2 regions of the Paenibacillus sp. JT31N7 genome follow, and region 1 is predicted to be linked to the other one. Evidence: riboswitches for the same ligand, from Rfam matches in the RefSeq annotation. Region 1 holds a riboswitch; the other holds the start of a gene.
What was found. A riboswitch is a leader RNA that binds a small molecule or an ion and turns the genes downstream of it on or off. The one in region 1 is predicted to bind ZMP and ZTP.
Positions count from the first base shown of each region.

Region 1 (16,166 bases):
ATGGTGAGCCTTCTGCCAGTTAGGCTCATACGTGTGAGCGGTAAACAGCCCGTCCCCGCCAAACGCACGCACATTCGAAAGAGCGGCCCCGATTTTTTTGTCAAAACGGGATTCGTCGCACGCGTCTGCGACCAGTTCGTGGCTGGAGATCAGCAGCTGCGTTCTGCCGGGCATCTCCAGTTTGAAGATGGGACCCAGCTCATCCGCCAGCTTCATCATCGATTGCAGCGGACTTTCTTTATCAATTAACGGAAGATTTCCGAGCGGCCCGTAGGTTTTGGGCTGCGGAATTGAAGATTCTGATTTAGCCAAAACACTCTCGCCCTCCTTGTTAGTGCTATACGAATATTTACACACCCTTACTACTATTTGAAAAGAAAGGAACGGCTATCCATATCTTTTCAGCCTTTCGTGAGTGTCCACGAAAAATTACCACTTGTATGGATGCCTTATGTAAACATTTCCAGTATAACGCGAAAAATCATCCCCGCTAAATAGACAATTCCAGTGAATTGTCCAAAAACAAAACACTTTTATAGGATTGTCTATGTATACGATTCCGATTTTTCCGTTAACAGAACCGCCCGTAAAGAACACACGATCCCCAATCAACCACCAACATTTTAAAAAAGAAGACTCTTCCTTTATACTGGAAAGTGGAGTGTGGAGAACCATATCGAGGTGACACGATGACCGATTCGCAAATGACCAAAAAAGCGCTCGCCGCATCGCTTAAAAAGCAGATGGAAACGAAACCTTTGGCGAAAATCAGTGTTCAGGATATTTCCTCCGGCAGCGGACTGAACAGACAAACCTTTTATTATCATTTTAAAGACAAATACGACCTGGTTCACTGGATTTACTATTCGGAAGCGGTGGAAAGCATCGCCGATTACCGCGATTACGGGCACTGGAGCGACATGGCCGTACAAATCCTGCATTATCTCATGAAAAACCGGCTGTTCTATATCAATGCGCTCAATACTCCGGGGCAAAATGCGTTTGACAGCTATTTGTTCGAGGCTACCAAAGATATGATCAAACGTGTAGTGGACGATGCTTCCGCCGGCCTTGACGTATCGGATTCGGACAAATGTTTTATCGCGGAATTTTACACCTTCGCGTTCGTAGGCATCGTCGTCAAATGGGTCAAGACGGGTATGAAAGAAATGCCCGAAACGATGATGAAACGGATCAGCGACCTGGTGGACGGTACGCTGATCCGTGCGCTCACCCGTCACGCCGGGTTGCAGCCGGCCGATGCGGCGCCTTAAGACGCCAAAAACGCCACCCCTTCTCGATGAGGGGGCGGCGTTTTTGTGGATGATTGACCCGCATTCTGGCGCTTCTTCCAGGCGCCAGAAGCTTAGCGCGGTGTTGCCGAGCTGCGGGATGATTTTGACTGCCCTAAGCTAGTCGGTGCTGTCCGCGGCCGCGGCCGTCCCTTGCCCTTCGAGAGGAGGTTCCGTCCGGCGCAGCATTAGGGGAACAAGCAGCAGTGCGCCGAGCAAGAAGAGAATTCCGCTTCCGGCATAAACCGTTTGAAGGGACAACATATCCTTCATAAATCCAGCGGCAGACATGCCGATGACCATGAACCCCATAAACATCGGCGTAAGCACGCCCCCCACGCGGCCGATGAAAGCCGCTTCCGTGTTTTTCATCATCATGGTGTTAATTCCGATCATAACGCACGGATAAAACAGCCCATTCACCACCTGGAAAAAGATCGTCAGCGGAATGCTTGTGGACAAGCCGATTCCTATCGTTCCAACGGTGCTGGCGATAAGCCCCGCCGCAAGCAGCGATTGCGGCTGCATTTTTTTCGAGAGTGCCATGACGAACCCCCCGCCTGCCAGCATTGCGATTCCGTTCGCCGCCAGAAGCCATTGCAGAAACAGTTTATCCTGCCCGAGATTTTCGATAGCGATAAACAGCATCAACGGCTGAATAACACCTACCGCCAAGCCCGAAACGGCGAACGTTCCTCCAAGCGTCTTCAATGCACGGCTGTTCCACACGTAACCGAGTCCATCCTTCAGTTCCTGCATGAAATTGCGTTCCGCCTTAGCCGGATTCTCCTGATCGGCCGGGAGTGAAGTAAGAACGGCGGCGGAGGCGATGAAACAAACCCCCATGACCGCAATTGAAATTTCCAGACCGTAGTGCTGGTAAACGAATGTGCCGAGAATCGGGCCGAATACCATAAAGATGGCCATCAACGTCTGGAACATCGCCATGACCCCTTGAAGCTGCTCTTCCGGGACATGCTGTTTGAACAGTTTTAACGCGGACGGCTGGGAGAATTGCGACAAAATCGCCGACACCAGCGTAGCGAAAAACAGCGCGTGCCACGAACCGAACATCACGACGAGCAGGACGGCGAATACGGACAACGCCGAGAGAAGATCGCAAACGATCATGGTCCGCTTCGGTCTCCACCGGTCCGCGAATGTTCCCCCGATAATCGCAAAAAGAAAAATCGGAGTAAATTCGGCGACAGAGATTAACGAAACAAATTTGGGATTGTTGTTCGTTATATCCGTCACATACAGCAAAATGGCAAAGTTTCTTATCCAGATGCCAAGCTGCAGCAGAACGTTGGAAAGAATAATCGTTCGGACAAAAGCATTTTTAAACACAACTGTGTACCCCTTCCTGCGAATCCCTGAGATTCTGTTCAGACTGAAAATAAAACCCTTTTAACTAACAAATATATATTACGTTTGCTAATACATAAACATAATATATTATCGTTTGTTTAATGGTCAACAAGAATTTGTTTTATCCCACAAAAAAAGATTTTATAGTCGGCTCATTCCGGTTTGAGTATCCCTACCCTTCCTTGAGCTTTTCCGAATGTTTCAGTTTTTCTTTCGTTATCCCCAGCTGTACTCCTTTCGGAGAAATCCGCTGATCGAACTGAATCACATCGTTATGAGAAAAATAAACATAATTCACTTCGGGCTCATCCTTGAAAACAACGACCGTATAGAAGGGGGGCATCTTGATTCCCCAAACTCCTTTGACCGATGCCAGCTCTTCTTCTTTGTAGTCTTTTTCCTGGAGCAGGTAGCTCCTAACTCTTTCCGCATAGGCCATTTTATTTCCCTGAACATAAACAAACGGAGCCAGTAAAACGATCAGAACGACAGACAGCGCAAACATCTTTCTCCTGCTTATGTTCCGCACGTTTCCGTCTCGCTTCCAATGTGCCTCGACAAATCCGCGTGCGCCTCTCTAAGCCATGGATGAACAACTCTGAGCGTGTCTTTCCGGCTCCATAAGTAGCGGATATAGGCAAATGCGGCATGGTCTATCGAAAGTGCGAGTCCCCTATTCAGCTCTTCAAGATACGGGGGCGTGCCCATCTGATCCCAGGCAATTTTGTCGGCTGTAAAAAGTAGCTTATCCATTTGCGATGCCTGTTTTTTTAGCGTGGTATGGCATTCAACCGCACTCAAGATGGCAGGGGCCGCCACTCCGAATAAATCCCGTGCTATCGCTTTCGACATCTTTTGGTGAATGATCATCGGAAAGCTTTCTTCCTCTGGAAGCACTTCGATCCCAAGCTGAACCGACACGGAAATACGCGTATCGTTGGAAAAAACGGCGCTGATATCATGCAAATAGCCGGATGATGCCGCTATTTCGGGGTCCGCCCCGAACCGCATGGCCAGTTCCCGGGCCTTCTCGCCCACTTTCATGCAGTGCTCCGCGGTTTCGCGATGTCCGTTTTCGGTCAGAAAAGCATACACATCTTTTTTCAAGTCGCCTGTTAAATTCGGTTGGATCAGATGCTCGTAAACGCTCATTTTCATCACTCCCCGTACGTTTTATAAGGGTCCCTTTGTAAGTATAAAAGGATATTCCAAGGAATTCCAAATAAACCTTTCCTAAAAACAAAAAAGCCTGCCGCACGCTTCCGTAAGAAACGCACAACGAGCTGTATTCCGCAGCCGGGATCGGAGAGGGGATCGCAGCTTTTCTTGCACACAAAGAAAAAGCCAGCCGGCAATCCCGGCTGACTTTTCGTAGATTCATCGCGTTCGCCGCCCCGATTCCAAGGCAACCGTGCTGCACTTTGCGGAATATTAAGCCCAATTTCCTTTGCGGAAAATAGGTTCAAGCGTCCCGTCGGCCAATTCGCCGTCAATGTCCATTTCCGCCGAACCGATCATGAAGTCCACGTGGGTAATACTGTCGTTGAGACCCGCCTTCGTCAGCTCGTCCACGGACATTTTCGTTCCGTCCGGAATGCTGAAGCCGAAGGCTTTTCCCAGGGCAAGGTGATTCGACGCGTTCTCATCGAACAGCGTGTTAAAGAAAATGACGTTGCTCGCGGAAATAGGCGACTCATGAGGCACAAGCGCAACCTCGCCGAGATGGCGGGCTCCTTCGTCCAGTTCGAGAAGTCCTTTTAACGCTTCATACCCTTTCTCCGCCTGAAAGTCCACGACACGGCCGTTTTCAAACGTAAGCGTGAAATTCTCGATCAGATTTCCCTGATAGCTCAGCGGCTTCGTGCTTTGAACAACCCCGTTCGTACCGTCCTTAAGCGGAGAAACGAATACTTCCTCCGTAGGAACGTTCGGATTGAAAGCATCCCCCTTCTCGTTCACAGTCGAGCCTCCGCACCAGATGTGGCGCTCCGGCAGCACTACGCTCAGCTCCGTGCCAGGCGCCCGGTAGTGAAGCTTCCGGTACTGTTTGGCGTTCAGCTCTTCCACTTTGGCCCTGAGCGAGGCATTATGCCGCTCCCAGACCTGAACGGGATTATCCTGGTCCACGCGGGTAGCTTTGAAAATCTCCTCCCACAAAGCGGCTACGGCTTCTTCTTCAGGCAGATCCGGGAATACTTTACCGGCCCAGCCGGTGGAAGGGGCGGCGAGAATCGACCACGTCATCTTGTGGGAGGTCATGTATTCTCTCCATTTGGCAAGCGCCTTGCCCGCGGCCTTGGAATAAGCCGCGATACGTTCCGGCTTCACTCCTTGAAGCAGTTCCGGATTGCCCGATTCGATAAGCAGATAGGCGCCGCCGTTTTCGGCAAGCTCTTCTACCGCCTGCGCTCTCCACGCCGGATAAGTATCGAACGAATCGTCGGGCGCAAGCGTATATCTCAGCTTCGTAATGGTATCATCCATCCATTCGACGTGAACCGATTTCGCTCCCGCTTCGTATGCTTTTTGCGTAATAAAACGGGCTAAAGGAGCCTGCTGAATGGAAGCGTTCACCCATAAGGACTGACCGGGCTGTATGTTCAAACCGACTTTCACCGCCAGCTCGGCGTATTTCTCCAGGTTTTTTTCGAATTGATTCGCCATATTCATTCTCCTTTATACGTAAATTCAATAGTCGGACTGCTCGTTATGTAGGTGTCTCTTACTTCTTCGACTTTCGAAGCGGTATTCCTTGTGGCACGGCCGTAAACGCTCGAAAGCCGGATCATTCGTTTTCTTTCCGGCGTTTCCGGAAGCGCCTGACTTTCATCAGGTTGCCGCACATCTTATCGTCGCACCACCGGGCCGTCCGGCTTCTGCTCTCGTCGAAGAAAACCCAGCGGCAGTCTTCGTTGGCGCAGATTTTGAGCCGCCGCACGTCTTCTTCCGCCAGCAGCCGCGCAAATGCGACGGCCACCTGCCCCATTACCGCGGCCCAGCCCCTATCGTCCGTCCTGCGCTCCAGCCGCCAGCCGCGGCCTTCTTCCCTCGCCAGAACCGGGCGGGAAGACACTTCAGCCATCGCTTCGTTCAGCCTGGCGATGTCTGAATGATCCGGCTCCCTACCTGAGCTTGCGCATTCCGTGATCGCACGCATGGCTTGACGGAGCTCGCCAAGGGCGGCGCGTTCATGGGGCTGCGGAGGAAGAGGTGCCTCCAGCTCCCACTTCTCGAGAAAAGCTTCCAGCCAGCCCGGCCGGTCCAGCCTGTCCTCGCTCCGCCCCGTTCCCCGCCAGTCATGCCACTGGCTGTTCATAAACTCTAAAGCCGAATTTTCCAAAACAACCTCCGGATAAACATTGAGTCTTCTTCCAGTTCATGTTAAAATTCAAACAGATGTAACCATCGTAATTTATTTTGGTGGTTACACACATTGCATGTGCGAGTTCTTCCTTTTCCGGGAAGGCGGATTGCTCGACCCGTCCATGTTCGAATGACTTCGCATTTCTAATTCTACACCATTCTTATTTTAGGAGGAAATCGAATGAACGGATTGGATCTTCTTAAACGCGGCTGGGAACACGCTTACGGTACGGAAGACTGGTATGCCCCTCTGAAAGACGCCGTCAGCGGTATAAGCGCGGAGCAGGCTTCCTGGCGGCCGCCGGGTGAAGCGGGCAATACCATCTGGGAGACAGTCAACCATCTGGTTTACTACAAGCAGCGGCTGCTGGAGCATCTACAGGGCGAGGAACCGGACAACTGGGCCCAAAACAACGACGACACGTTCAAAACGTCCGATACGCACGGTTCCGAAGAAGCGTGGCAGCGGACGCTCCGTGGGCTTGACACCGTTCATACCCGTATCGGCAGCCTTCTGGACAGCAAATCCGATCCGGACATGGACGCTGTATACCGCGATTCTCCGATCGGCTTCCGCATCAGCAGCGTTATCCAGCACGACGCTTTTCATACCGGCGAGATCGTGCTGATTCGCAAGCTTCAAGGCTCCTGGCCGGCCACTCGCCGGTACGAATAGAGACCGCGCCGGCTCCGCTATGCCAGCAAAAAAACCGTCTGAAACTCTTCTTTCCCGGAAGAATCTCAGACGGTTTTTTCAATATGGAACGGTTCATGTTGCCGGCGGCGGCCGGAAAGCACCGCCTCCCGCGCGGCCGCTCACATCCGCTCTCTTACTTGGGCCAAAGCGTCCCGCTTTATTCCTTCCGATTCACCCAAAAGAAGCGTTCCTTTGTCCCTATACACGTTCCGGCTGTCGCTGGACATTGTATTCAAGTTGATTTCCACGGTGATCCAGGCGGATTGTACCGCGGCTTCCAGCATCAGAACGGCAATTCCCAGATCGGACACCACATTCTTGTTGACTTCCGGGACCAGGACCGCCAGCCGCCGCATGACAGCAAGGCAAGCCTCCATCAGTTCCAGCGGCACATCCGCCGCATATACGGAGGCTTCCCGGATGGCGAGACTCCGGCGTTCCTTCTCCTCGGGAGTGGCAGCCGGCAGTTTCAGCGCCTTCATGAACCGGTTGAAGGAAGCCATGTCTTTTTCCTGCAGGGCTTCGAACCGTTCGATGGCCTGCAGGAAAAGCTCCGCGTTCTCAAGCATCGCGGCTTGTTGCTCTTTGAACTTGGCGCCCGTGGTCAACCGGGCCGTCATCGAACCCATGGAGGCTCCGAGGGCCGCGGCCAAAGCGGCAATGCTTCCTCCTCCTGGAACCGGAGAGGCCGAAGAAGCCTCGGCCAGAAATTCGCGAATAGACTGATCGTACACACTCATCAGAGTTTTCCCTCCCCGATCTGCATTCCGACCGCTTTCAACAGATTTTCAAACAAGATGAGCGTCGTTAGCGTTCCTACGCCTCCCGGCACCGGCGTCATTGCTTTCACCCGCTGCAGAGCATCCGGGCTAACATCCCCCGCTATTCCAGTGGCCGTTTCGTTAATGCCCGCATCGACAATCACCAGATCCGGGTGTACCATATCCGCGGTAACCATCCCCGCCCGTCCGGCCGCTGTAAGGAGGATGTCCGCACCGGCAATATGGCGCGCGAGATTCTGCGTGTGCGAATGGCACACCGTAAGCGTCGCGTGCTCCCGCAGCAGCATAGGCATCAAAGGCCTGCCGACGGTTTCGCCTCTTCCGACGAGCACCACATGCCGTCCTTTCAACCCGAATCCGAATTCCTGCAGAATGCGGATACAAGACTGGGGAGTTGCCGGGTACAGTCCCTCCGTGCCGAGGTAACAGGCAAGTTTGCTGCCGGGCGCAATTCCGTCCACATCTTTATCGGGACGGATAAGACCCGCAGCTTCGGCCCCGTTCAAGTGCCGGGGCAGCGGAAGCTCCAGCATGATTCCGTGCACGTTGTTATCCGCGTTCAGCTCCCCGAGATGACCGAGCAGATCCGTTTGCGTAATAGCCGGATCGAATTCCGTCAGACGGTAGCCGATGCCGAGTTTTTGCGCCGTCTTTTCCTTGGCTTTGGCGTAGTATTCGGAAGCCGGATCACCTTTTATGAGCACAACCGCCAGGGAAGGCTCGATTCCCTTCTTTTTCCACATGTCCGTTTCTATTCGGATCGATTCCCTTAACCGACCGGCAAGATCTGCCGTTTTCATTAACATTCCCACGTTTTCCGCCCCCCGATTTATTGGTTCCCTGCAAAAAGAAAACAAAAAAAGTATCCGCGGACACGGTTTCCCGTTATCTGCAAATACTTTCGCCCAGGCGTACGGCTATATTTTCCCGTGTGCTCCCCCGTGGTTCCCCACGTTCCGCCAGTTACACACCGTTCCGGTGGCCTCAGTTTAGCACAGCCGGCGTTTGCGGTAAAGTACCGGAGCCATTTCTTCGCCGCAGGCCGTTTTACACACAGTTTCACCTACAAAGTTTGTGCGTTTTCCGGCTTTCTGCTGCGGCGTTCTTTTAGCATCGTTCTTGTAATGAGCAGCATGGAAACGACAATGAGCATACCGGGGATATAAAAAATAGACGGAGTGATGCCTTCTATAAGCAGCGGCAGGAAATAGCCGACCAGAGAAGCCATTTGGGTAATCACGACGTATAGGCTGGCTCCGAACCCCGTTTTGTGCAAAAACATGCGCTGAACGTAGCCCATTGCCACCCCGAGCAGCACGGCCACGTAAAACGAATACAGCGGCTGCATAGCGAAAAAAAGCGGCAGATAATCCACATTCGCGTACACCACATAGACGATCAGCGCGAACAGGCTGGCGAATAAAATAACCGGCTTGAAGCCGTATTTCAGCGCCCAATAGCCCGCAACCGTCATAAACAACAGCTCGAATACCGCCTGTGCGCTCCATATGTATGACATGAGCTCCGGATTGCCGAACTTCTCGTTCACGACCAGGGGAAGATACAGTCCCCTTATCGCATCGGCGCACGAGAGCATGAGCAGCGCGACCAGCATTGCCAGCGAGAACGGCTCGCCGCTCTTTTTAATAACCGCTTTGGAAGGCGCTTCCACCGTTTCCCGGTAAAACAGCAGAAGAACGAAGAGGGCCGTATATCCCGCAAGATTGCCCCAGAGCACTCCGTAAAAAGTAAACCACAAATAAATGTTCGCACCCAGCAGCAGCCCCGTAAAAAAGCCCACGCTGAAAGACGCGCGCAGCCAGAGCTGCGAAATCTCCACGATGTCCGGCGCCAGCTTCGAGAAATGATTCCGGGCCATGGCAAACATCTGGCCCATCACCATCCCGGACGGGGCCGATGCGATCGACATGCCCACGAGCGCGGATACGTATCCGTCGGCTCTCATATAAATCAGCAGCCCGGCCGCACACACTACCGAAGCCGCCATGGGAATGATCTTCTTCCTCGGAATCTTATCGCTTAGGATGCCCACGCTGATCGTGAAAATCATATTGAGCACAAGCGAAATACCAAAAATCGAAGCGATCTCGCCTTTCCCGAGTCCGACCCCTTCTTTTAAGTAAATGGCGTTCATGGGCGCCAAAATTCCGACGCCGATTCCGTACAGAATCATCGCCAGAACCAGGACCCACGCTTTTTTAACCGAAATAAACATTTTGATGTCTGTCGCCACACTCATATCCGGCTCACTTCCTTCCTGTTCTGCACATGTTTACATCTAATTCGTTCCTTTCGACATATTTCCTTTTATTTCTAAACTTTTTTCCGTTTTGCGACATATACAAAAAAATATCCAAAATTAAAGGATTTTTCGGAGGAGATGTTTTACTATTTACACCATTTTATGTATATAAATAGTTCTAAAGACCTACTTCCATTACTTCTACCTTGTACTATAATATGGATATGAGGAGGTGAAATGAACCGTTTAGACATAAACTGACAGGAGGTAGATGCTAAACATTTTGACAGGCAGGAATTAAAGCTCATTTGCTGTTCTCGGTAGATAGCCATTCACTGCTTACGATGCCGAATCCTGACCTTTCCACCAGATTACTCTGGTTTGAGTCCTTATTGATTCTTGTACGATTCGCGTCAGTATAGCTCTAAATTCCCTGTATTCCAATTTACTAAAATCGGAGGTATTAAACTAATGTCCCAATCCATTTCATGGAACCGCTCTCTTTTCAAAGTTTCTCCTTTTCTCGTAGCATTTGCAGCGCTTGTAATCGGAGCTATCTGTTCGCTCGTTTTCGCTGAAAGCGCTTCCGCACACGGTTACATCACAGGTCCGGCAAGCCGCGCAGCCCTCTGTAATCAAGGCATTAACAAAAACTGCGGAGCCATCGTGTACGAGCCGCAAAGCCTTGAAGCACCTGGCAGCTACCCTGCGGGAGGCCCTGCTGACGGTCAAATCGCCGGCGCTGGCGCCGCTTTCCCTGAACTGAACGCTCAAACTGCAGACCGCTGGTCCAAAGTGAACATCAACAGCGGAAGCAACACGTTCACTTGGAAGCTGACTGCCGCACACGCAACGAGAGAATGGAAATACTACATCACGAAAACTGGCTGGAATCCTAACGCAGCTCTGAAACGTTCCGATTTCGAACTGTTCTGCTCCTTCAACGACGGCGGTAAAAAACCGAATCCTTCCACTTCCCACACCTGTGACGTTCCTGCCCGCAGCGGTTACAACGTAATCCTGGCTGTTTGGGAAATCGCCGATACGCCTAACGCTTTCTACAACGTAATCGACGTTAACGTAAACGGCGGGGGTGGCACACCTACCGACAATCAAGCTCCTACTGCTCCTGCAGGCGTGACTGCTTCCGGCGTAACAGCTAACTCCGTAACTCTGAACTGGAGCGCTTCTTCCGACAATGTCGGCGTAACGGGTTACGATGTATACCAAGGTTCCACTCTTGTAGGAACTTCCACAACAACTAGCTACACGGTAACAGGCCTGACGGCTGACACTAGCTACACGTTCACGGTTAAAGCGAAAGACGCGGCAGGCAACACTTCCGCTGCAAGCTCCGCCGTAACAGCTAAAACAACTGCCGGCGGTAATGGCGGCACTGCACCTGCTTGGAGCGCATCCTCCGTTTACACAGCAGGCAACCGCGTTACTTACAACGGTGTCGTATACGAAGCCAAATGGTGGACACAAGGCGAAACTCCAGGTAAAGCTGACGTTTGGAAAACCGTTTAATTCACTCAACAAGAAGGACCATCCGAGCTCTTATCGGGTGGTCTTTTTTAGTTGGAAAAGATGGGGTTGCACGGCTGCACCGCCCTCTCTTTTTAGTTTATTACGCGGAAAAATGTTTAGCATCGGGCTGAGCGGGTAATTTTCTGTAGAGCCAGCAACCTTAACATACGAGGAGGTAAACGAAAATGGGTAAAAAAATGATGTTTACTGCAATTGGTCTAGGAGCTGCTTACTTACTCCGCAATAAAGACGCCCGCCAGAAATTAAAGGATCAATTTCAGACCTTTGCGGGTTCCGCTAAAACTCAACAGTCCCTGCAATAAAGCATTGGAAAGTTAAAAATCCTCCACACCCTTTAATGGGTATGGAGGATTTTTTTACCACTTTAATTAATTAGGGACTTTTTACCCGGATTACAAAAACATAAGGAAGCTCTGCACGCTCCCTTCCACTCCCCCTCCTTAATGAAGACATTCGGTTTGCCGGTCAGCATTGTTTCCTGTAAAATGAATTTAAACGTAATGATTACGATTTTTTTGCATGTTCGTTCCCGGACAAGCATACAATGAGAACATATCTTTTATTTCAGAAAGGAACTAGAACCGTGAAAATCCCTGTACTCGTACTTAGCGGTTTTTTGGGCAGCGGTAAAACAACGCTTCTGCTCCGGATGCTCGAAGAATCGAAGAAACTCGGCCTGCGCCCGGGGATCCTGATGAACGAGCTGGGCAAAGCGGATGTCGACGGCTTGATTTTGGAAGGGCACAGTTCCGCTTCGATTGAAAAACTGCTGGACGGCTGTGTCTGCTGCAGCAAGAAAAGCGAGCTTACCGGCAGTTTGCAGGCACTGCTTCTGCGCAATCCGGATATTTTATTCATTGAGCTGACCGGCGTGGCCAACCCCGAAGAAATTGCCGATGTGCTCACGGAACCCGGTCTGTTGGACCGCGTTGCCCTCAAGCAGGTCATCACTGTGCTCGATGCCGAAAACTTCATGGACTACAACAGCCTGTTCGCATCGGACAAACAGCTCGTGCGGACGCTTCGCAGGCAGGTCGAAGTTGCCGACCTTATCCTGGTCAACAAAACGGATTATGTGCACCGCATTCGGCTGCACCAAATCGAGAAAGCGATACGCAAGCTGAACGGGCACGCCATGCTCGTGTATACCACTCACTGCCGCATTGAGATTCAGCCGATCCTGGAAGGGATCCAGCCTGCGCAGAATACGCCTCTGACGGTCCGGCCTATTCGGATGACGAAGATTCGGACTCATCCGAAGGAGCCGAGTACGGAAGGCTCAGGAAGCGCCAAGCACCCCGCCGACTCGCCTGCACCGGCGCAAACGGCGCCTTCCCACTCCCGCGTCCGTACCGTCACTCTTCCGTGGAATCAGGCTGCGGGGCTGACCAAAGCGGATGTGGACGCCTTCCTCCAGCGGTGGAAGGATGGTCTGATCCGCGCCAAAGGGTATGTGACCTTCAAGGAATCCGGGCCTACGCATCTGCTGCAGTACGCAGGAAAACGGAGTTACTGGGAGCCTTCCTTTTACCGGGGGAAACCCTATCTCGTGTTTATCGGGATCGATCTGGATGTGGACCGGCTGAGTCAAGAATGGAAACGTCTGCAGGAAATGCCGCTGCCCGTTGAACCGGAGCCGGGCCGCCGGAGGTAGCAACAGGTAAAGTCAGGCAGGTGCCTGCCGCTCGGCGAAATTTATCGTCAAACGCCAGGCATCGCTAACTGGAAACCTTGCGCCGTACGGAACGGTTTTCTTGCACCTGCTCCCAATTCTGTTGATCGTGTCTCCCCGCCAAGTTACCTTCCCCCTACCGGCTCTTGCACCGCACAAAACCGCCTTCCGTCGGAAAGCGGTTTTTGTTTTTGCCCTAGCCTCTACTTCCCCAGATCTGCGAAATCACCGGCATACGGATACACGTAGGGGGACGAAGGCTCTTTGATTTTTTGGATAACGGCTCCCTCCAGCTTCATCACGTCTTTATTTTCGTAGACGGACTTTCGGATCGTGCCTTTCACCGTCACCCATGCGTCCTTGGGATACGATTCCGCACCCGGAGCCTCCACGATAACGCCGTACGGGGATGCATCGGCCGAGCAGCACTGCATCGTCAGTCTTGCGACGACGAACTGGTTTTTGGGCATGCCGTCCTCCCGGTAAACGAAGCCGCTGATTTCCATTTGTTTCCCCGCAAAATTCCCGGCGAACAGATCTACTGCCGTCAGCGTCTCCATAAAGCCTTTCTCACCGATAAGAATGGTTTTGTTTTGATAAAGCCGCATGGCCAGCTTCGCGTACTCTTCCGTAAACCGGCTGCCTTTGAACATCTCCTTAAGCTTGGCTTCTTCCGTATCTCCCTCGCCCTGACTTGCTTCCCCTGATGATAGTTGCTTGTGGGGAGGATCGTCCCGGGGACCTTCGTTCCTCTGCGTCTGGAGGTTGGAGGTATTCAATTGAATCCCTTTAACCTGAACGATATCGCTCCCCGTTATCCGGTCGGGCAGCAGAAAGCCGAGCAGCAGCGGTAAAAGGAACAAGGAATAAGCCGCACCGTGCGAAAGCTTCGATTTCCGTACATCGGGCTCGCATCCGCAGTCGAGTTCCCCGCCTGCGGCGGGCTGCAGAGCCAGATAAATCTGGATCACGGCCAGCACGAACAGGGCAATCGCCGAAGCTTTGACGTACGGTACCAGGCGGGGCGCCAAATAATGCGGCATACTGCCCGTTTTGACGAGATAAACGATATAAAACGAAAACCCGCATAGAATCGCCGCCCTGATAAAATAATGGAAGGCGTAAACGCGCCTGTCTTCCACCCGGTCCACCTCCCGAATTCAAATCCTTATTTGAAAAATAGGTGCTCGACCATAACAGAACCGGCAAACACGGTCACCGTTATTACTGCGGCAAGCAGCAGGACAAACTTCGTTTTGAAAACGGATAGAAGCATCAGCGTGCTTTTAAAATCGAGCATGGGACCGAAAACGAGAAACGTGAGCAGAGAACCTTTGGAAAACGTCTGGAGAAAGGAAGAAGCGACAAATGCGTCCGAGGTGGAACAGAGCGACAAAATATAGGCAAATCCCATCATAAACAGATGGGGAAGCACCTCCCCCTCCCCCAGCGCCGACAAATCGCCTCTCGGCACAAACGCCTGAATAACGGCCGTGATTAGAGAGCCGAAAATAAGATATTTCCCCATATCGAAAAATTCCCCGCCCGCGTGACCCATCATCGTAACGAATTTACCGCCCCCCTGCACGTGCGTGCAGTCTTGTCCGTTTCCGGCGTACAGCGATTTCAGGCTGTGTTTCAGAGGATTTTTGTTTATAAACGCGTAGACGAACAAGCCGATAAATGCGCCCGCTCCCAGGGCCAGCCCCATCCGGGCGTACAGCATTTCGGGATTCATCCGGAAGGCCGTGTACGTAGCCGCATAGACAACCGGATTGACGATAGGGCCTACCAGAATGACGACTACCCCTATGTAGAGCGGCATTCCCTTGTTGATCAGCCGCCGGACGACCGGAATCATACCGCACTCGCAAATCGGAAACAGAATGCCGAGCAGGCAGGCGAACACGAGTCCGAGAAAAGGGTTCCGGGGGATCGCTTTACGGATCCACGTCTCCGGGATATAGACCTGCATGAACGAGGAAAGCACCACACCCAGCATAATAAAAGGAACCGCTTCGAGCACGATGCCGATGAACATCGTCTTGAACAGCCGGATGACCGAGGGGTCCGGCAAAACCGCATTTCCTGTCCGTAAGGCTTGCCAGGCCAGTACAGCCAGGAAACTTCCCGCTGCGATAACCATCAGGTTTCTTTTCCTCATCCTTCTGCTTGTTCCGTCGAAATGCACGATCTCCCCTCCTTTTTGCAGCAGTCACTTTATTTTAATCGTAATTATTACGTTTTTCAACAAAAAAGACTTCTCCCTCAAACGATTCCCGTTATTCATCCCTATGCGAGTCTGTCCGAATCTATGACAAGCCCTTCCCTTGTCCGGTCGTGAAGACAAAAAAATCCCGGCACGCGAAATCGCGTTACCGGGCAAATGCTTCAGCGGGGTCTGATTTAAACCTGCACCAACCGCTTCACTTCCGTGGGCAGGTCGGCAGGTTCCAACCGTTTTTCCGGCTTCCAGTAAAGGAGTGCCGCTTTGAAATGGTGCGGGTAAATCAGCTTGCCGTCTTCTTCACGTACATAAGCGTATAACAGGTCAACCGCCTTCTTGCGGTCATACTCCTTGTCCAAAACCGCGCTCAGGTTGTCTTTCAGCAGCTCTTCCTCCGTATCGTAGGCGTATGTTTTGTGCAGGTTGACGATTTTACAGTTCGCATCGATTCCCAGCTCGTAAAGCAGATTGTGCAAATGGATGTAATCTCTGCGTTGAAACTTGATCCTGCAGCCCAACTGCTCCTGGATGTCTTTGTAATGCGGTCTTTCGGGACCGCTAACCATGCCCGCGATTCCAAGACGCTTCGCCGTGTTGTTGATATGCAGAAGCGCGCGATCGATCTCCTGCATCCGATAGTAACAATTGACGCCGAATACCACGTCGGCTCGCTCCACCTCGGGAAGTTCTTCCCACTTGGCATGCACGAAGTTTACATGATTCCAGCCCTTCCGCTCCGCTGCGGCTTTCAGGAAAGCAAGCACGCTCTCGGAGCTGTCGACGCAGGTGAGGGAACCCGCTTTCTCGGCCGCTTCGAATGTATAGTTTCCCCAGCCGGGACCGATTTCCAGCACATCCTCGCCGGGATCGATAAAAGAAATCAGCTCCTTGCGCAGGTCGGCGACCCAGGAATCCACCCCGGATTGTTCCTTCTTTTTCATAAAAGCG
Region 1 covers NZ_JCAUAT010000001.1:875,075-891,240, forward strand. The annotation lists gene AC58P5_RS03660 (bifunctional cytochrome P450/NADPH--P450 reductase) at 1-312, opposite strand, end outside; gene dhaS (dihydroxyacetone kinase transcriptional activator DhaS) at 690-1,274, shown strand; gene AC58P5_RS03670 (MFS transporter) at 1,413-2,642, opposite strand; gene AC58P5_RS03675 (DUF3139 domain-containing protein) at 2,836-3,168, opposite strand; gene AC58P5_RS03680 (HD domain-containing protein) at 3,180-3,815, opposite strand; gene AC58P5_RS03685 (aminopeptidase) at 4,095-5,327, opposite strand; gene AC58P5_RS03690 (CGNR zinc finger domain-containing protein) at 5,449-6,003, opposite strand; gene AC58P5_RS03695 (DinB family protein) at 6,208-6,702, shown strand; gene AC58P5_RS03700 (cyclodeaminase/cyclohydrolase family protein) at 6,843-7,463, opposite strand; gene AC58P5_RS03705 (bifunctional 5,10-methylenetetrahydrofolate dehydrogenase/5,10-methenyltetrahydrofolate cyclohydrolase) at 7,463-8,317, opposite strand; ZMP/ZTP riboswitch at 8,402-8,482, opposite strand; gene AC58P5_RS03710 (MFS transporter) at 8,569-9,765, opposite strand; gene AC58P5_RS03715 (lytic polysaccharide monooxygenase) at 10,240-11,298, shown strand; gene AC58P5_RS03720 (hypothetical protein) at 11,484-11,621, shown strand; gene AC58P5_RS03725 (CobW family GTP-binding protein) at 11,903-12,973, shown strand; gene AC58P5_RS03730 (TIGR03943 family putative permease subunit) at 13,195-14,133, opposite strand; gene AC58P5_RS03735 (permease) at 14,160-15,182, opposite strand; gene AC58P5_RS03740 (class I SAM-dependent methyltransferase) at 15,398-16,166, opposite strand, start outside.

Region 2 (16,166 bases), on a different contig from region 1:
ACCCATTACGGGTTCCCGGATTCACTAACCACCTGCTGGAAAGCAGGCTATTTTATATGGAAGAATTAATATTCCAATCCCGTGTACAGCGGGAATTTGGAAGTAACTTCTTTAACGAGTCCGCGGGCTTGCTCGTGAACGGCGGAATCGCTCGGATTTTTAAGCGTCAGGGCAATAATTTTGGCGATTTGCTTCATGGCTTCCGTATCCATTCCACGGGAAGTCGCGGCAGGCGTACCGATACGGATACCGCTGGTTACGAACGGACTGGTCGGATCGAACGGAATCGCGTTCTTATTGACGGTTACGCCCACTTCGTCAAGAAGATGCTCGGCGTCTTTACCCGTGATGTTCAGGTTGCGCAGGTCGATCAAGATCAGGTGATTGTCCGTACCGCCGGAAACGAGGTTGATGCCTTCGGCCGTCAAGCCTTCAGCCAGCGCTTTGGCATTATCGATAACGTTCTTTCCGTATGTTTTGAAATCGGCTTGCAGAGCTTCGCCCAGCGCAACGGCTTTAGCGGCGATGATGTGCATCAACGGTCCGCCCTGGGAGCCCGGGAAGACGGCTTTGTCGATCGCGGCAGCCCAAGGCTTCCGGCACAGAATCAGACCGCCGCGTGGGCCGCGAAGCGTTTTGTGAGTCGTTGTCGTGACAAAGTGGGCATGCGGAACCGGGTTCGGATGCAGGCCTGCCGCAACAAGACCCGCGATGTGAGCCATGTCGACCATAAACAGGGCGCCGACTTCGTCCGCGATTTGGCTCAGTTTCTCGAAATCGATGATGCGCGGGTAAGCACTTGCCCCTGCAACGATCATTCGAGGTCTGTGTTTAAAAGCGGCTTTGCGGACATCGTCGTAATCGATGCGGGAATCCTGTTCGCTTACACCGTAAGCTACGAAATTATAGAGGATGCCGGACGCGTTGACGGGGCTGCCGTGAGTCAAGTGTCCGCCATGCGCCAGGTTCATACCCAGAACGGTGTCGCCCGGTTTCAGCGCGGCCAGATAAACGGCCATATTCGCTTGAGCGCCGGAGTGAGGCTGTACATTGGCATGCTCGGCCCCGAAAAGTTCCTTCGCACGGTCACGCGCGATATCCTCGACGATATCCACGTATTCGCAGCCGCCGTAATAACGCTTGGACGGATAGCCTTCCGCATATTTGTTCGTCAGCACGGTGCCCATAGCTTCAAGAACCGCCTGGCTTACGAAGTTTTCGGAAGCGATCAGCTCGATTTTGTCGCGTTGACGGCCAAGCTCCAGGTTCATAGCCTCAACGATTTTCGGGTCCTGTTTACGCAAAAATTCTACCATCTATAACAACCTCCCATAGATTTAAAATCACAATCAGTTTCGCTTTGTACGAGCCGGATAAACAGGGAGAAAGGCTCCCCGCTTATCACGGCTCCGGATGCATTATTCGCAGGTGCCGCTGTCTGCCGCACCTCCCGGATTCGTCCGGACAGGCGCTTGGGCACCGGCGAATACGGGAATGCCCGGGCTTTCCGGGACAGCTTCGTACACGGCCCGTTGTCCGCCAATCAGCTTCGGACGCGTGTATGCCATCGTCACGTGCGCCTCGCCCACCTGTTTCACGGGGGGGCGCACAGGGACGGCTACCCGGCGGAGGTGCATGCCGATCAGCGTGTCGCCGATGTCGATGCCCGCATGCGCGGCGATCTCTTCCACGACGCATGCACGCTCCAGGTGCCGGTAAGCATGGGCGGCCATCGAGCCGCCGGCATTGGGCACCGGCACCACATTCACCGGCTCCAGCCGGGGGTCTTGCTCCAGCAGCGCTTCTTCGACGACAAGCGCGCGGTTTAAATGCTCGCAGCACTGGAAGGCGAGCCGCAGCCCGTGTTCTTCCGCCACCCGGACAGCGGCGGCGAAAATGTGTTCGGCCGCTTCCGGCGTACCGGACGTGCCGATTCTCTGGCCCCGGACCTCGCTGGTCGAGGTACCAAACACGACGATCTGGCCGCGTCTCAAGCCGCCGGCTTCGATCAGCGCCCGGAAATTGGCCTCAACTGCAGGTCCGATTCCGTTCAGCCAAGCTTCCTCACCGTCATTCATACGATCACCTCCATTTAAAATAGAGCTCCTTACGGATGAATCGTATTCTTCTCTTCCAGAAGCTTCACTTTGTTCAGGCGGTTCTCATGACGTTCGCCGTGCGAAAACTCCGTCTCAATCCAGATCTTGACGATTTCCTGCGCAACGCCGGGTCCGATTATTCGTTCTCCCATAGCAAGCACATTCGTGTCGTTATGCTCCCGGGTTGCTTTCGCGGAGAACATATCGTGCACAAGCGCGCAGCGGATGCCTGGCATTTTGTTGGCGGCAATGGTCATGCCTATGCCTGTACCGCAAATCAGAATGCCTTTGTCCGCCTGCCCGTTAAGCACCATATCGCAAACCGGAACGGCGTAATCCGGGTAGTCGACCGATTGTTCACAGTTGCAGCCGACATCCTTCACTTCATGACCTAACGATTCCAGGTAAGGAACGATAACATCTTTAAGCCGGTATCCGGCGTGATCGGCGCCAATTGCAATTTTCATTGAAAAAGCCCTCCTCGGGTGGGAATAAACTTCGTTTGGCTCTATTATAACCCAAACCGATCAGCCGGAGAAAAAAACCGGCAAATTCCGACTTTACCTGCACCTGTGCAATCGTTAGAAGACAATGAAAAAAAGAGCATGACATGCGTGTGAAATACGCATGTAGTGCTCTTTTGCCCAGGCGACCGGCCGTATACCCCGATGCTCCACTGTGGTTACACCCACTCGTCGCCAGTTACACCGGGTCTTCTTTTATGCCCCTATCTTACCCTATTCCCGCAAAACTGTAAAGCCGCTAAAAAATGAAGATTTTGTTAGCCCGGCGAGAAAATACCACGGCCGTTTTTTCCATTCATCGGCCTTCCTTTATCTTCTGAACCAGTTTAACGAGCGCCTCTTCGATCTCCTCCGCCGTATGGCGGTAAATCTCCAGCGAACCGCCGTATGGATCGGAAATATCGTAATCCGGGAGTTTTTTTTCCAAGTGTATGAGCCGTGTCCGCTCTTCTATCGTAATTTCTTCGGAAAGGGCATGCTTGACCTGCAATTCGGCGATCAGCTTCTCCCATTCCGCGGCAGCCGCCACAACCTCGGGGTCGTCTTCTACAAATTCTCTCAATGTATGTGTTATATCCGCCGCCTGCGGGAACCGCTGAATAACGGCGCGTTTATGATCTTGTGTCATCGTTAAGATGAGATCGGCCCAATCCACGTCTGCGGATCTGAGAAGACTGGAGCTGATGGAAGCTTCACAGCCTTTTTCACGCAAAACGGAGGAAGATTGCCGGGAAATCGGACTGCCGTCGGAAGCAAAAACCCCTGCAGAACGGATATGGACTTCCAAGCTCTCCTGCTGGGCCATATGGCGCAGAATCCCTTCAGCCAGCGGGCTGCGGCATGTATTTCCGGTACAGACAAAAAGGATCTGTTTCACGTTCCGTCTACCTCCCCTACAGAGTATTCGAACGGGTTGATTCCGCTCTCTATTATTGTACCGCTTTTTTGAAATCAGGAACACTTTACAACAGAAATTTCAGGCCGAACAGCAGCAGAATCACACCGCCCAGCGCTTCTCCGTATTCTCCGATCCAGCTTCCCACGTGACGTCCGAGCATAAGCCCCAGAATCGACATGCCTCCGCCCAGCAATCCGAAAAGCAGAACCGTCAAAACCACATCCGTTGCGAAAATGCCCAGCGAAACGCCGACAGAAAAAGAATCCACGCTCACGCTTAACGCAAACAGGATCATTCCCCAGAAGGTACGATGATCGAATGCAGGGGAATCTTCCCCCCGGAAAGAACTGTAAATCATATGGGATCCTAACAAAATGAGCAGGCCGCCCCCGGCCGCCACGGCAACCTGTCCGAGTAAAGAGCCGAGATAATGGCCCGCATACATGCCGAGCAGCGGCATGAGGATATGGAAGAGACCGATGACGATGCTGATTTTAAGAATATGCAGCAGGCGTATACCCCTCATTCCGATTCCAATCCCTAAAGAAAACGCGTCAAAACCCAGCGCGATGGCCATGATGAAGATCGTCAGCAGTTGGCCCCATACGAAAGGTGACACGCCCGCCAGTGCCGCCATTGGTATTTCCCCCTGTCCGCTTTTTCTCTCTCAAGATATGCGGACAAACCGGGAAACATGCTATGGACTTGTACCTCTCTGCAGCATAAACGGCACAATCCGTTTACTCTACGGAACGAAAAGCATAAAGACGTTGTGGGGACTCAAACGCATGGCATCCAAGCGGTTAACCGCATTCACGAACTAATTATGAACAAAATAGGATAAAACCGTTCTGCGTGCACGGCAGCTGCCTATTCCACTTAAATACGGATCACCTCTTGACCGGCGGCTTTAAGCAGCCGGTTCATGATGGCACGGCCTATGCCTGTATCCGGGCAGCCTTCCGCGAGAATATACGTCGCTCCCTCGCGGTCGAACTGCCGGAGCGCGGCATACAGCCCGCGCGCGATCGTCTCCGGCTCGGCCAGACGGCCGGAGGAGACTACGGCGTCCGCGTGATGCAGGCTGCGGCGCTCGTCATAGGTGAGCACGCCCGTGCGCTCACCGCGGGCCTTGGCGGCGTCAAGGTCACGCCGCATCCACTCGGCGACGGCCTGCGGATCGTCGCCCAGGACCACGCGCATGCTCCCCTTCGGGGCATAATGCGCGTACTTCATGCCGGGAGCCCGCGGCGTCCCGGCCGGTTCTTCGGTGCGCGCAGGCTCGCGCACCGGCACGTCCGGCAGCGCCTCGCGCAGCTGCTCGGCCGTCACCCCGCCCGGGCGCAGGATATAGACTGCCCCCGACGCCCACTCCACGACGGTCGACTCTACGCCGACGCCCGTCGGACCGCCGTCGACGATGCCGCCGATTCGTCCGCCGAGATCCTCGGCGACGTGTTCCGCCATCGTCGGGCTGGGCCGCCCCGAGCTGTTCGCGCTCGGGGCCGCAACCGGGCAGCCTGCGGTGCGCAGCAGCGCCAGGGCGACCGGATGGTCGGGGATGCGGACCCCGACGGTTGACAGCCCCGCCGTGACCAGCGGGGATACCGCGCCCGCGCGGACCGGCACGATGACCGTCAGGGGTCCGGGCCAAAAGGCATCCATGAGCCTGCGCAGGGGCTCGGGCGGCGCACCCTCCGCGAACGCGTCCATTTGGGAGCGGTCCGCGATGTGGACGATCAGCGGGTTGTCCGATGGGCGCCCCTTGGCTCTGTAAATGCCTTCGACCGCAGCGGAATTGGTCGCATCCGCTCCTAAGCCGTATACCGTTTCGGTCGGAAACGCTACGGTCTCTCCATGGACGAGAAGTCCAGCCGCTTCGGCAATCGCTTTGTCCGCGGCTTCTGTTCCCTTCCCCGTTCCCGCTTCATCGTGAATCTGCCATAGTTTAGTCGTTGTCAAAGCTGTTCACCCTTACTGTTTCCGAAATTTATCTGAACAGATTCAGGAAGAATCCGATGATACCTTGGAGCAGTTCCCACAGAAAAAACTTCACTTCCGTATCCTCGTTGGCGGCTGCAGCCGCAGCCGATCCTTCGACGGGAGCGTCGGCCGTTTTTTTCTGCACGCCAGCCGTCTTAGCTTCACCGGAGGATTTTCCTTCGTCTTCAGCAGGAGCCGCCTGGGCCACCGCTTCGCCAGACACGCCGTCTACAAAGCAAAGAGGAGGAAAAAGCACGCACCACCAGTTCTGGCCCTTCCCTTCGCCCAGAGATACACGAAGAGCTTCGTAATTTCCGGCCGGGTAAACCCGGCTGCCGTACATTTTGGTCGGGAACGGTACCTGCCCGAGCTCCACTGTATAAGAAATACTTCCAAGACCGCGGGAAACGAGCGTATCGTGGACGACTTTTTCCAGAACCGGAAGGTTCTGCTGCACAATTTGCCTCGCTTCGTCAATAGAGTGCGGCCCGGTAACCCACTCGTTCATCTGAGCGACAATGGCGTCCCGCACCTGCCGCTTGATGGCCTGATCCTCCGGCTTATCGGAGTTGGCCAGTATACGAAGACGGATCGACTGGTCCGGAATAGCCCCTTCCGCCAGAGCTGCGTTCGATCGTGTACTTTCCCAGCTCATCATCATGATGGCAAGAGCGAAAAACGTATAAAACAAGTGCTTGTATGATTTGCGGATGACCATAATGATTCCCTCCCGTTTACCGGAAAAACAGCGCCAGCTTCGAAGCCGTTCTCTGTTTCTTCCTCTGTAACGGTTAGTATGGTCAAAAGGCAATTCTTTTAAACTAGCAATCTATGATTTTTTCACGTGGAACAATTTTCGTGTGTGGAACATATAAACCGACTGGAAAAAGGCTGTCCAACAAAGCTGCAACCATGGCAGTCTCAGATTTTCCGAAGTTGGCGTGGCTGCTGAACATGCATGCTGATAGGTCTTAAAAATATGATCCTCGCTAGATACGAGGTTTATAGATTGCCTGTTCAGGGAAGGGTAATAGCAAAACCCGTTTTGCCGGAGTCGGCAAAGAACGCTTATCCTTTCCGGCCTGTTAGTTTATCCGCCTTAGTTCCGACGAAAGCTAAACAGGGGGATTAACAGTCACTTTGCAAGTACTGAATGCGGTAGACTTCGAAAAAAGGATACTTGCAGCCGCTTCCATATGGCGGCAGCTCTCTCCGTAGGCCCCCGGCTTGCTATAAGGGCTTGTACTTTCCGGTCGAAGCGGCAGCCCCCTCAGCCGTGCAGTCATTTCCGCTTTTTTCTGAACCACTCGTTAGAGTCAGCCTTCCGGCGGTCATTCGTTTATCGCTATGACATGGCGGTCGATGCCGGCTAAGTCTTTCACGAAGCGGATCTCGCTCCATTTCCCCGCTGCGCGCAGCAGCTCCGCCACGGCCTCTGCCTGATGGATGCCGACTTCCAGCCCAACCAGCCTCGGCTGCTTCGGCAGCAGGAGAATCTGGCCGGCCAGGCGCCGGTACAGATCCAGCCCGTCCTCGCCTCCGAACAGCGCGAGGTGCGGCTCATAGTCGCGCACCTCCGGCTGCAGCGACGGCGAATCCCCCGCCGGAATGTACGGCGGGTTCGAAACCAGGATGTCGACGGGCAGCTCCCGTTCGACGCAGGGCAGGAGCAGATCGCCTTCGTAGAAGGCGATCCGCTCCCCGACGCCGCATCGTCCGGCGTTGCCCTTGGCGACCTCCAGCGCCTCCGGCGAGAGGTCGCATGCCGCCGCGCGCCATTCGGGGCGCGCGTGCAGCAAGCTTACCGGGATAGCTCCGCTCCCGGTGCCGATATCCGCAAGGAGCGGGGCGCCTTGCGGGAACAAGCGCGAGCCCTCGCGGAGGATTTCCTCCACGAGGAGCTCGGTTTCGGGACGCGGGATCAGGACCGCGTCCGTGACCCGGAGCGTCAGGCCGTAGAACTCCTGCTCGCCGGTAATGTACTGTACCGGCTCTCCCGCGGCCTTACGCTCCACGACCTCGCCCCACTGCTCCGCATGCGCAGCGGGAAAGGGCTCTTCCATCCGGAAGAAGAATTCCGTCCGGCTCAGACCCAGCACGTGCTGAAGCAGAATCTCCGCACAGATAGCCGCGTCCTGGATTTGCCGCTCTTTGAAAAAAGAAGAAGCCTGGGAATAGGCTTCTCGGATTGACATGCCGGCTTGATAAATAAGCCTGTTCATGATGATTTTATTGCTCCCCTTTTTCAAGAAGCTCGGCCTGCGCCGTCATAGTCAGAGCATTGACGATTTCGCCCATATCTCCGTTTAAGATGGTATCCAGCTTGTGAAGCGTAAGACCGATGCGGTGGTCCGTTACGCGGCTTTGCGGGAAGTTGTAGGTACGGATACGCTCGCTGCGGTCACCCGTACCGACCTTGCTCTTACGCTCGCCGGCATACTTCGCTTCTTCTTCCTGCCGTTTTACATCGTAAATGCGCGCGCGCAGAACCTGCAGCGCCTTCGCTTTGTTATCGTTCTGGGATTTGCCGTCCTGGCAGGTCGCCATAATGCCTGTCGGCACGTGCAGAACCCGGACAGCGGACTTCGTTGTATTAACGGACTGACCGCCTGCTCCGCTGGAGCAGAAGGTATCGACCCGAATATCATTATCCTTGATCTCGATATCGATCTCTTCCATTTCCGGCATAACGCCGACCGTGGAAGTAGACGTATGAATACGGCCGCCCGATTCCGTTACCGGAATCCGCTGAACACGGTGTGCGCCGCTTTCGTATTTCATTTTGCTATAAGCGCCCTTGCCGTTAATCATGAAAATAATCTCTTTAAACCCGCCAAGATCGTTCACGTTCGCTTCCAGCACTTCGGTTTTCCAACCTTGGGCGTCCGCGTACTTGGAGTACATGCGGTACAGGTCACCAGCAAACAGAGCTGCCTCGTCACCGCCGGCCGCGCCGCGAATTTCCACGATCACATTCTTGTCATCGTTAGGATCTTTAGGCAGCATGAGCACCGTCAGTCGCTCTTCCAGTTCGTCTTTGCGGCCGGACAGTTCCTCGATCTCCATTTTCACGAGGTCGCGCATTTCGTCATCGAGCTTCTCAGCCTGCATGGCTTTCGCCGCATCCAGCTGTTCCAGCACGTCTTTGTATTCTACATAAGCATCGTAGGCTTCTTGTAGGTCGGATTGTTCTTTTGAGAATTCCCGGAGCTTCTTCGTGTCGCTCGTTACATCCGGGTCACAGAGCAGTTCGCTCAGTTTCTCATAGCGATCCGCCAGAGCCTGCAAACGATCCAGCATTTGGACCACTCCTTACCATAATGTCAAAATAATCAGAGCCTTGCACTGTTTTTGCAAACAGCTTAAACACTAAACGCACCTCTCGGCAGCAGTCAGGATAGTTTACGTAGGTGACCGGTTAACCGTTCAAAGGCCTTTATACCGCCGAGCGTTGTACGTTCTTACTTTCTATATAACACCGTGTCAAGCTAAGGACGCAGCTATACTCGCACCCTAAACGTTGAAACGGAAGTGCATAACGTCGCCGTCCTGCACGATATATTCTTTGCCTTCCAGACGAAGCTGGCCTTTCTCTTTGGCCGCGTTCATCGAGCCGGTTGCGGTCAAATCTTCATAAGATACAACTTCCGCCCGGATAAAACCGCGTTCGAAGTCCGTATGAATGACGGCAGCCGCCTGCGGGGCTTTCGTTCCTTTGCGGATGGTCCAAGCTCTTACTTCTTGAACACCGGCCGTGAAGTAGGTGTAAAGACCGAGCAGCTTGTAGGCCGCTTTGATTAGACGGTCAAGACCAGACTCTTGCAGACCGAGTTCTTCCAGGAACATTTCTTTGTCTTCGCCTTCGAGCTCGGCGATCTCGGATTCAACTTTCGCGCTGATGGCCACAACCTCCGCGCCTTCTAGAGCCGCAAACTCGCGGACCTTCTGCACGTAAGGGTTGTTGTCGCCGTCCGCCACTTCCTCTTCGCTCACGTTGGCGGCATAAAGCACAGGCTTCATCGTCAGCAGATGAAGGTCGCGCACAAGCAGACGTTCCTCGTCCGTCAGCTCTACGCTGCGGGCCGGCTGGTCGTTGTACAAAGCTTCCTTGATCTTCTCGAAGCATTCCACTTCAGCGGCATACTGCTTGTTGCCGCCTTTCATATTTTTGCGCGAACGGTCAATGCGCTTCTCCACGGAATCCAGATCCGCCAGAATCAGCTCCAGGTTAATCGTCTCGATATCGGAGATCGGATCGACTTTGCCGGACACGTGGGTAATGTTCTCGTCCACAAAACAGCGGACTACATGCACAATTGCATCCACTTCGCGAATGTTTGCCAAAAATTTATTGCCAAGGCCTTCGCCCTTGCTCGCGCCTTTAACCAGACCTGCAATATCCACGAATTCAAACGCAGTCGGCACGATCCGGTTCGGATTCACAATATCGGCCAGTTTCTGCAATCTTTCGTCAGGCACCTCAACTACACCGACGTTCGGATCAATCGTGCAGAAAGGATAGTTTGCGGATTCGGCACCCGCTTGTGTAATCGCGTTAAATAGCGTCGATTTTCCTACGTTCGGCAACCCGACGATTCCTGCTTTCAAAGCCATGTATGTGACACTCCTTGATTCTCAAATTAAAAAATTGCACCATATTCTATTATAAACCATTCGTCAAGGGGTTACAATTTGCTTGTTTGGGCGGAATTGAGCACGGATTCGGCATAACCGATGGAGGATTCTGCCCGATAGACGGCTGAACACCCTAACCCCATCATCAGAAAAAAAGGGCAGGGTGTTCAATTGGCTTGCTTGTGTTTTTCAACTTCCTTATAAATGAAATCAATCCATTTGGATGAGGTTGCGAAGTATTGAGTCTCATTCCCACCATAATGGTTTCGGTTGAGCCAATTGACGCGATCATCCCGGGTGATCGTCAGAGCTTTGCCGTATTCCGAGGCTTTTGCTCCTTTTCCGTCTTTATACAGAAAAAGAATGCCTGCGTCTAAAGTCGTTCCTAGACTCTCGTCGTTGTCCTTTTCGAAATACGCGTGGTTGAAAAGCTCCGCAGCCCGCTGGAATTGATCCGTCTCTAGTTGAAATACATCCGCATTATGATAAACCTGGACCCTCTCTAATTGGTCCGTGGTTATCGGCTGATGGTAAAGGGCAGCTTTGCCCCATCCGAACCACCATACGGTTAAACCGGCGAGCAGACAAACACTCGATGGAAATATGAGTTTTTTATTCATTTATAGTTAGTTCCCGGACAGCTCTTAAATCCTCGAATTCCTTAGTTAATTGCTCGATGGGCTTGCTCCCGTCTTTTAATTGATGCTCAATTTCTGCGAGCGTCTTTTTCTTTTCATTCAAAATCCGAGCCGCTTTTTCATACGCCTTCCCATTTACGGGGTCATTCTTCTTAGTCTCGTAGTAACCGTTAATCTCTAATATATTCTTTAGCGATCTTATATTTTCTTCAAGGATTGCCTTAGGGTCAGGCGGGTATAACTCATCCTGCAAAGTCCCCGCTTCGATTCCGATTTTTTTGACCAATCTCTCATCTTGCTCACGTTGTAATTTTTCTACGGTCGTTTCGGAAGCCCCCGGCTGTCTGGAATCGAGTATAGCTCTTAATCGTTGTTCTTCCTTCTTTAAAGTTTCCAGCCTCTCTTTCTTATCAAAACCATCTGCCTGACCAGAACTGTTCCAACCCAAGCCGACTATGACAAGAGCGGTTACCGAGCAGACACCGACTATCCATGTTTTTTTAATATTCAACGAGCGGCCTCCTTAATTGCCTAGTTCGGAGCAATGGTTGCGGTGTTGCATGCCGTCGGGTAAGTCTATCAAGGCCATTGTCGGTGACCTTGGAATTTTAAAGTTATCATTTATGTATGAATTACATTCCGTTATTTACTCTTCAAGCTTTTGAGCAGCCCTGCCGCACATAGCCCGACAAACAGAGCCGTCCCGTGCAGTAAGATGGGGAGCCAGGCAGCGGCATCTACCGGAAGCACCATGCCCCACAGAAAAACGGGCGGAAGCTGGATCAGCACCAGAGCGACCGCTACTCCGGCCAATACGATACAGCTGAGTCCGCAAGCTTTTCCGGGCCGGATCAATCCGACCAAACCCGCCAGCAGGATGGCTCCCAGACCGATGGAAAGATAAGCCCATAGCTTCAGCCCGCGGGGTTCGGCCACGATTTCGTGAGCTATAAATTGAATGGAGAAAGCCGTTCCTCCTCCCCAAATCGGGGTATATAAAATACCCAGCAGCAAGCTGAGCAGACAAGTTCCAAGTATGAACAGGAAATGACCTTTGGTGAATTGCTTTTGTCCCATTGCTTCACGGTTGGCTGACAACCTGACCCCCTCCTGAAAATGCTCTTAGTTTTATAACGACCGGGAGTCCCTAAAAGTTCCAGATCACGCTTCCAAAAACAAGAGTTTTTCATAAATTTTACTGGAAATAAAAAAAAGGCAAGTCCGGACTCCTTTTCAGAATCCGTCCTTACCTTTTTAAACGTTTCGTTCGTTCAAGAACCGGACTTACAGTTCAGATTGAGGATTAATGCTGATTCCGGCGCTGTCGGAGTTTTTTTCAGGAAGCGCGTTCTTCCGGTGATATCCCTTGCTGTAGTAAACGACAACGAGAGCGATCAGCCAGATCGGACCGACAATCAGCGCGACGCGCGTATCCTCGGAGAAACCTAGAAGAACAATGACAAGTACTAGGAATGCCAAGGAGATATAGGAAGTATAAGGCGCCAGCGGCATCTTGTATTTAAGATTACGAACTTGTTCCGAGCTTAACTTCTTGCGATATCTCATTTGAGAAATAAGAATCATCGCCCATGTCCATACGGCTCCGAAAGTGGCGATACTTGTTACCCAGGCAAACACTTTTTCCGGAACGATATAGTTCAGAATAACGCCGATAAGAAGAGCGATAGCCGAAACGACAATGGCTTTGCCCGGAACGCCGCTTTTGGAAATCTTACGGAAGGAATCCGGTGCCTCGCCCTGCTGAGCCAGGTTGAAGAGCATACGGCCCGTACTGAAAATACCGGAGTTGCAGGAAGACAGGGCTGCCGTCAGAACTACGAAGTTGATAATTCCCGCGGCTCCCGGAATTCCGATTTTCTCGAACGTCATTACGAACGGGCTGCCGGCCTTGCCGATTTCATCCCACGGATAGATGGACATGATGACAACAAGTGCGCCGATATAGAAAATAAGAATGCGCCAGAAGACGGTATCGATGGCTTTTGCCAGGGTTTTCTCAGGGTTCTGGGCTTCGCCTGCCGTTACCCCGATCATCTCAACGCCCAGGTAAGCGAACATAACCATCTGAAAGGAAAGCAAGAGGCCTGTTACCCCGTTAGGGAGGAATCCTCCGTGGCTCCATAGGTTACTGAATCCGACTGCGATGCCGTCGTTACCGAGTCCGAAGAAGATCATCCCGGCTCCGATAACAATCATGCCTATAATCGTTACAATTTTAATCAAGGCGAACCAGAATTCAAATTCCCCGTAAGCTTTAACGGCGATCAGGTTAATGGCGCTCATAAGTAGAAGCGCACCCAAGGCCCAGAGCCAGCGCGGAGTTCCCGGGAACCAGTACTCCATATAAATGCCGACTGCCGTAATTTCGGCCATACAGGTGATAATCCAGAGGAACCAATAGTTCCAGCCGGTCAAATATCCGAAAAGCGGTGAAATATGATTTCTCGCATACCGGCTGAACGAACCGGCTACGGGATTTTCAATGGCCATTTCCCCGAGCGCTCTCATGATGAAGAAAATGATGAGGCCTCCGAGGGCGTAAGCCAGCAGAATGCCGGGACCGGCAAGTTTGATCGCGGATGCGGAGCCGAGAAACAGGCCTACACCAATGGCGGCACCAAGAGACATCAAAGTGATATGTCGTTGTTCCAATCCTCTTTGCAGTTCATTGGGCTGAGTTTTTTTGGACATAGGTACCTCCTGAAAATTCGTCTTAAACGTGTTCTGATTATACCCTCCCGAGGGCTTGAAGTCTTTCCTCCAAAAGTAGCTAATTTTTGTAAAAGTAAGCGGTATCATTCGTTTAATGTTTATTGAAAGCGCTTCATTTACAAAAAGAAGTGTAGCATATTTGTGCAGCATCTGTTTTTGTGTGATTATGAGAATGTTTCCCCCGCGATTTGTGCAAATATACAAACCCTCGTGTTCTGTCTATGGCTTTTCGCACAATCGTTTTATAATAAAAGTACCGACTATGAATGAACCTTACTTATATAAAACAAACCGCTTCGCAAGCCAAAGGAAATGGAGTCAAGACCCGCATGAGCAACGAATTAAATCCGTTCGACCGAAGTTTTGAAAGTTTGGAAGCATTGGCGGATACCATCAGCGAGGTGCTCGGCTGCGCCATCACCATAGAAGACGCCAACCATCGGCTGATCGCCTACAGCACGCATGAGGCTCATACCGACCCGGTACGGATCGCCACGATAGTCGGCCGCCGCGTGCCCGAGAAGGTTATCGCCAGCCTCTGGCGCGAGGGGTTTATTCAACGGCTGATGAACAGCGAGGACCCCGTGCCGATCAAAGCGCTGGACGATGTGAAGCTCGGACGCCGCATTGCCATTTCCATCCGCAACAACCGCGAGGTGCTGGGGTACATTTGGGTGCTGGAAGACGCCCGGCAATTGGAAGAAGCGGATTTCCTTCAGCTTAAGCACGCCTCCCGCGCGGCCAAAACCAAGCTATTGCAACTGCAGCAGCAGAAGCGCAAGGAGCAGGAAGGATTCGAGGATTTCTTCTGGCAGCTGCTGACCGGTCATATCTCCTCGGGCGACGCCGTCCGGCAAAAATCCGACAAGCTCGGCATTCCTCTCATGGACTGCTTCCAGGTCATGGTCGTCGAATTCGATTCGGACATCAGCGAGCAGAGGGCTCAGCAGATCCGGTATCTGATCAGTACGACTCAGCGGATCCGCATCGCCCTTCATATTGTCGACCGCACCCAGCTCGTACTGCTCGGGACCTCTTCTTCCCGTAATCAGTTTGCGGCGGATTCCTCGGAGTTCCTGCGGCTCTTTGCCCAGCAGATGAAAGACCGTTTCGGCGTCTCGCCCGGGCAAACCGCTATCGGCAATATCTATGAAGATTACGGCCTTGTCGAAAAAAGCTACCGGGAGGCGCTCTCCGTTCTTCAGGTAAAGCGGCAGTTTCCCCAGGAGACGAAACGGTTCGTCCATTACCGGGATCTGGGCTTCTATCGTTTTCTTCCTCTTATGGCCGAGGAAAACCGCATTCACGCCCACACCAATCCGTCCCTGCTTAAACTGCGGCAGTACGACCGCGAGCATAACGGCAATCTTCTGCATACACTGGAAATATTCCTGCTGCAGGACAGCAACGTCAAAGACGCGGCCGATGCTCTTCACGTTCACACCAACACACTTAATTACCGGCTGAAACGGATTTCCGAAATCGGGGATATCGACCTGAAGGATATGGACCAGAAAGTCAGCCTATATCTCGATTTGAAAAGCGAAAAATTGTAGCGCCATTCGGCATCCTGTGGCAAGCTTTGTGGATTTACACAAAAAGCGGGCGCTTTTTTCTCGAAAGTACACGAAGCAAAAAAGCGTTTTCATAACTATACTAGCCTTAGATTTCCTAATCTAAGGAGGCAGTTCTTATGCGGATAGGTGTACCTAAAGAAATTAAAAATAACGAAAATCGTGTCGCCGTAACTCCTTCGGGCGTTGTGGCTTTTGTAAAAGCAGGTCATGAAGTCCTCGTGGAAAAGAATGCCGGTATCGGAAGCGGCTTTACGAACGAAGAATACTTAACGGCCGGGGCTTCCCTGATCGAACAGGCAGCAGATGTATGGGCCGGAGCGGATATGATCATGAAGGTTAAAGAACCGCTCGCTTCCGAGTATGAGTACTTCCGCGAAGGTCTGATTCTCTTCACCTACCTTCACCTTGCGGCTGAACCCGAACTGGCTAAAGCACTCACGGCAAAAGGCGTAACGGCTATCGCTTACGAAACGGTCGAAGTGAACCGTACGCTTCCGCTGCTGACTCCAATGAGCGAAGTGGCCGGGCGCATGTCCGCCCAAATCGGCGCTCAGTTCCTGGAGAAACCGCATGGCGGCAAAGGGATTCTTCTTGCAGGCGTACCCGGCGTACAGCGCGGCAAAGTAACCGTTATCGGCGGCGGTGTCGTAGGTACGAACGCGGCGAAGCTTGCTGTCGGTCTGGGCGCAGACGTAACGATCATCGATCTTAGCCCTGAACGCCTTCGCCAACTGGACGACCTGTTCGGCAACCAGGTGAATACACTGATGTCCAACCCGCTGAACATTGCGGAAGCGGTTGCGGCTTCGGATCTGGTTATCGGTGCCGTTCTCATTCCGGGTGCCAAAGCGCCTAAACTGGTTTCCGAGGCGATGATCGCTTCCATGAAACCGGGTTCCGTAGTCGTTGACGTGGCCGTCGACCAAGGCGGTATCATCGAAACCGTCGACAAAATCACGACGCACGACAACCCGACTTACGTGAAGCACGGAGTCGTCCACTACGCGGTGGCCAACATGCCTGGTGCGGTTCCGCGCACGTCTACCCTTGCGCTGACCAACGTTACACTCCCTTATGCC
Region 2 covers NZ_JCAUAT010000008.1:141,594-157,759, forward strand. The annotation lists gene glyA (serine hydroxymethyltransferase) at 66-1,316, opposite strand; gene AC58P5_RS25115 (TIGR01440 family protein) at 1,419-2,078, opposite strand; gene rpiB (ribose 5-phosphate isomerase B) at 2,108-2,566, opposite strand; ZMP/ZTP riboswitch at 2,735-2,815, opposite strand; gene AC58P5_RS25125 (low molecular weight protein arginine phosphatase) at 2,919-3,500, opposite strand; gene AC58P5_RS25130 (manganese efflux pump MntP) at 3,586-4,158, opposite strand; gene AC58P5_RS25135 (L-threonylcarbamoyladenylate synthase) at 4,401-5,483, opposite strand; gene spoIIR (stage II sporulation protein R) at 5,512-6,222, opposite strand; gene prmC (peptide chain release factor N(5)-glutamine methyltransferase) at 6,836-7,726, opposite strand; gene prfA (peptide chain release factor 1) at 7,734-8,804, opposite strand; gene ychF (redox-regulated ATPase YchF) at 9,018-10,118, opposite strand; gene AC58P5_RS25160 (hypothetical protein) at 10,307-10,759, opposite strand; gene AC58P5_RS25165 (hypothetical protein) at 10,752-11,288, opposite strand; gene AC58P5_RS25170 (hypothetical protein) at 11,420-11,875, opposite strand; gene AC58P5_RS25175 (amino acid permease) at 12,062-13,489, opposite strand; gene AC58P5_RS25180 (PucR family transcriptional regulator) at 13,840-15,066, shown strand; gene ald (alanine dehydrogenase) at 15,204-16,166, shown strand, end outside.
Region 2: it holds a riboswitch for ZMP and ZTP, as region 1 does, so the genes downstream of both, rpiB (ribose 5-phosphate isomerase B) here and AC58P5_RS03705 (bifunctional 5,10-methylenetetrahydrofolate dehydrogenase/5,10-methenyltetrahydrofolate cyclohydrolase) in region 1, are expected to answer to the same signal.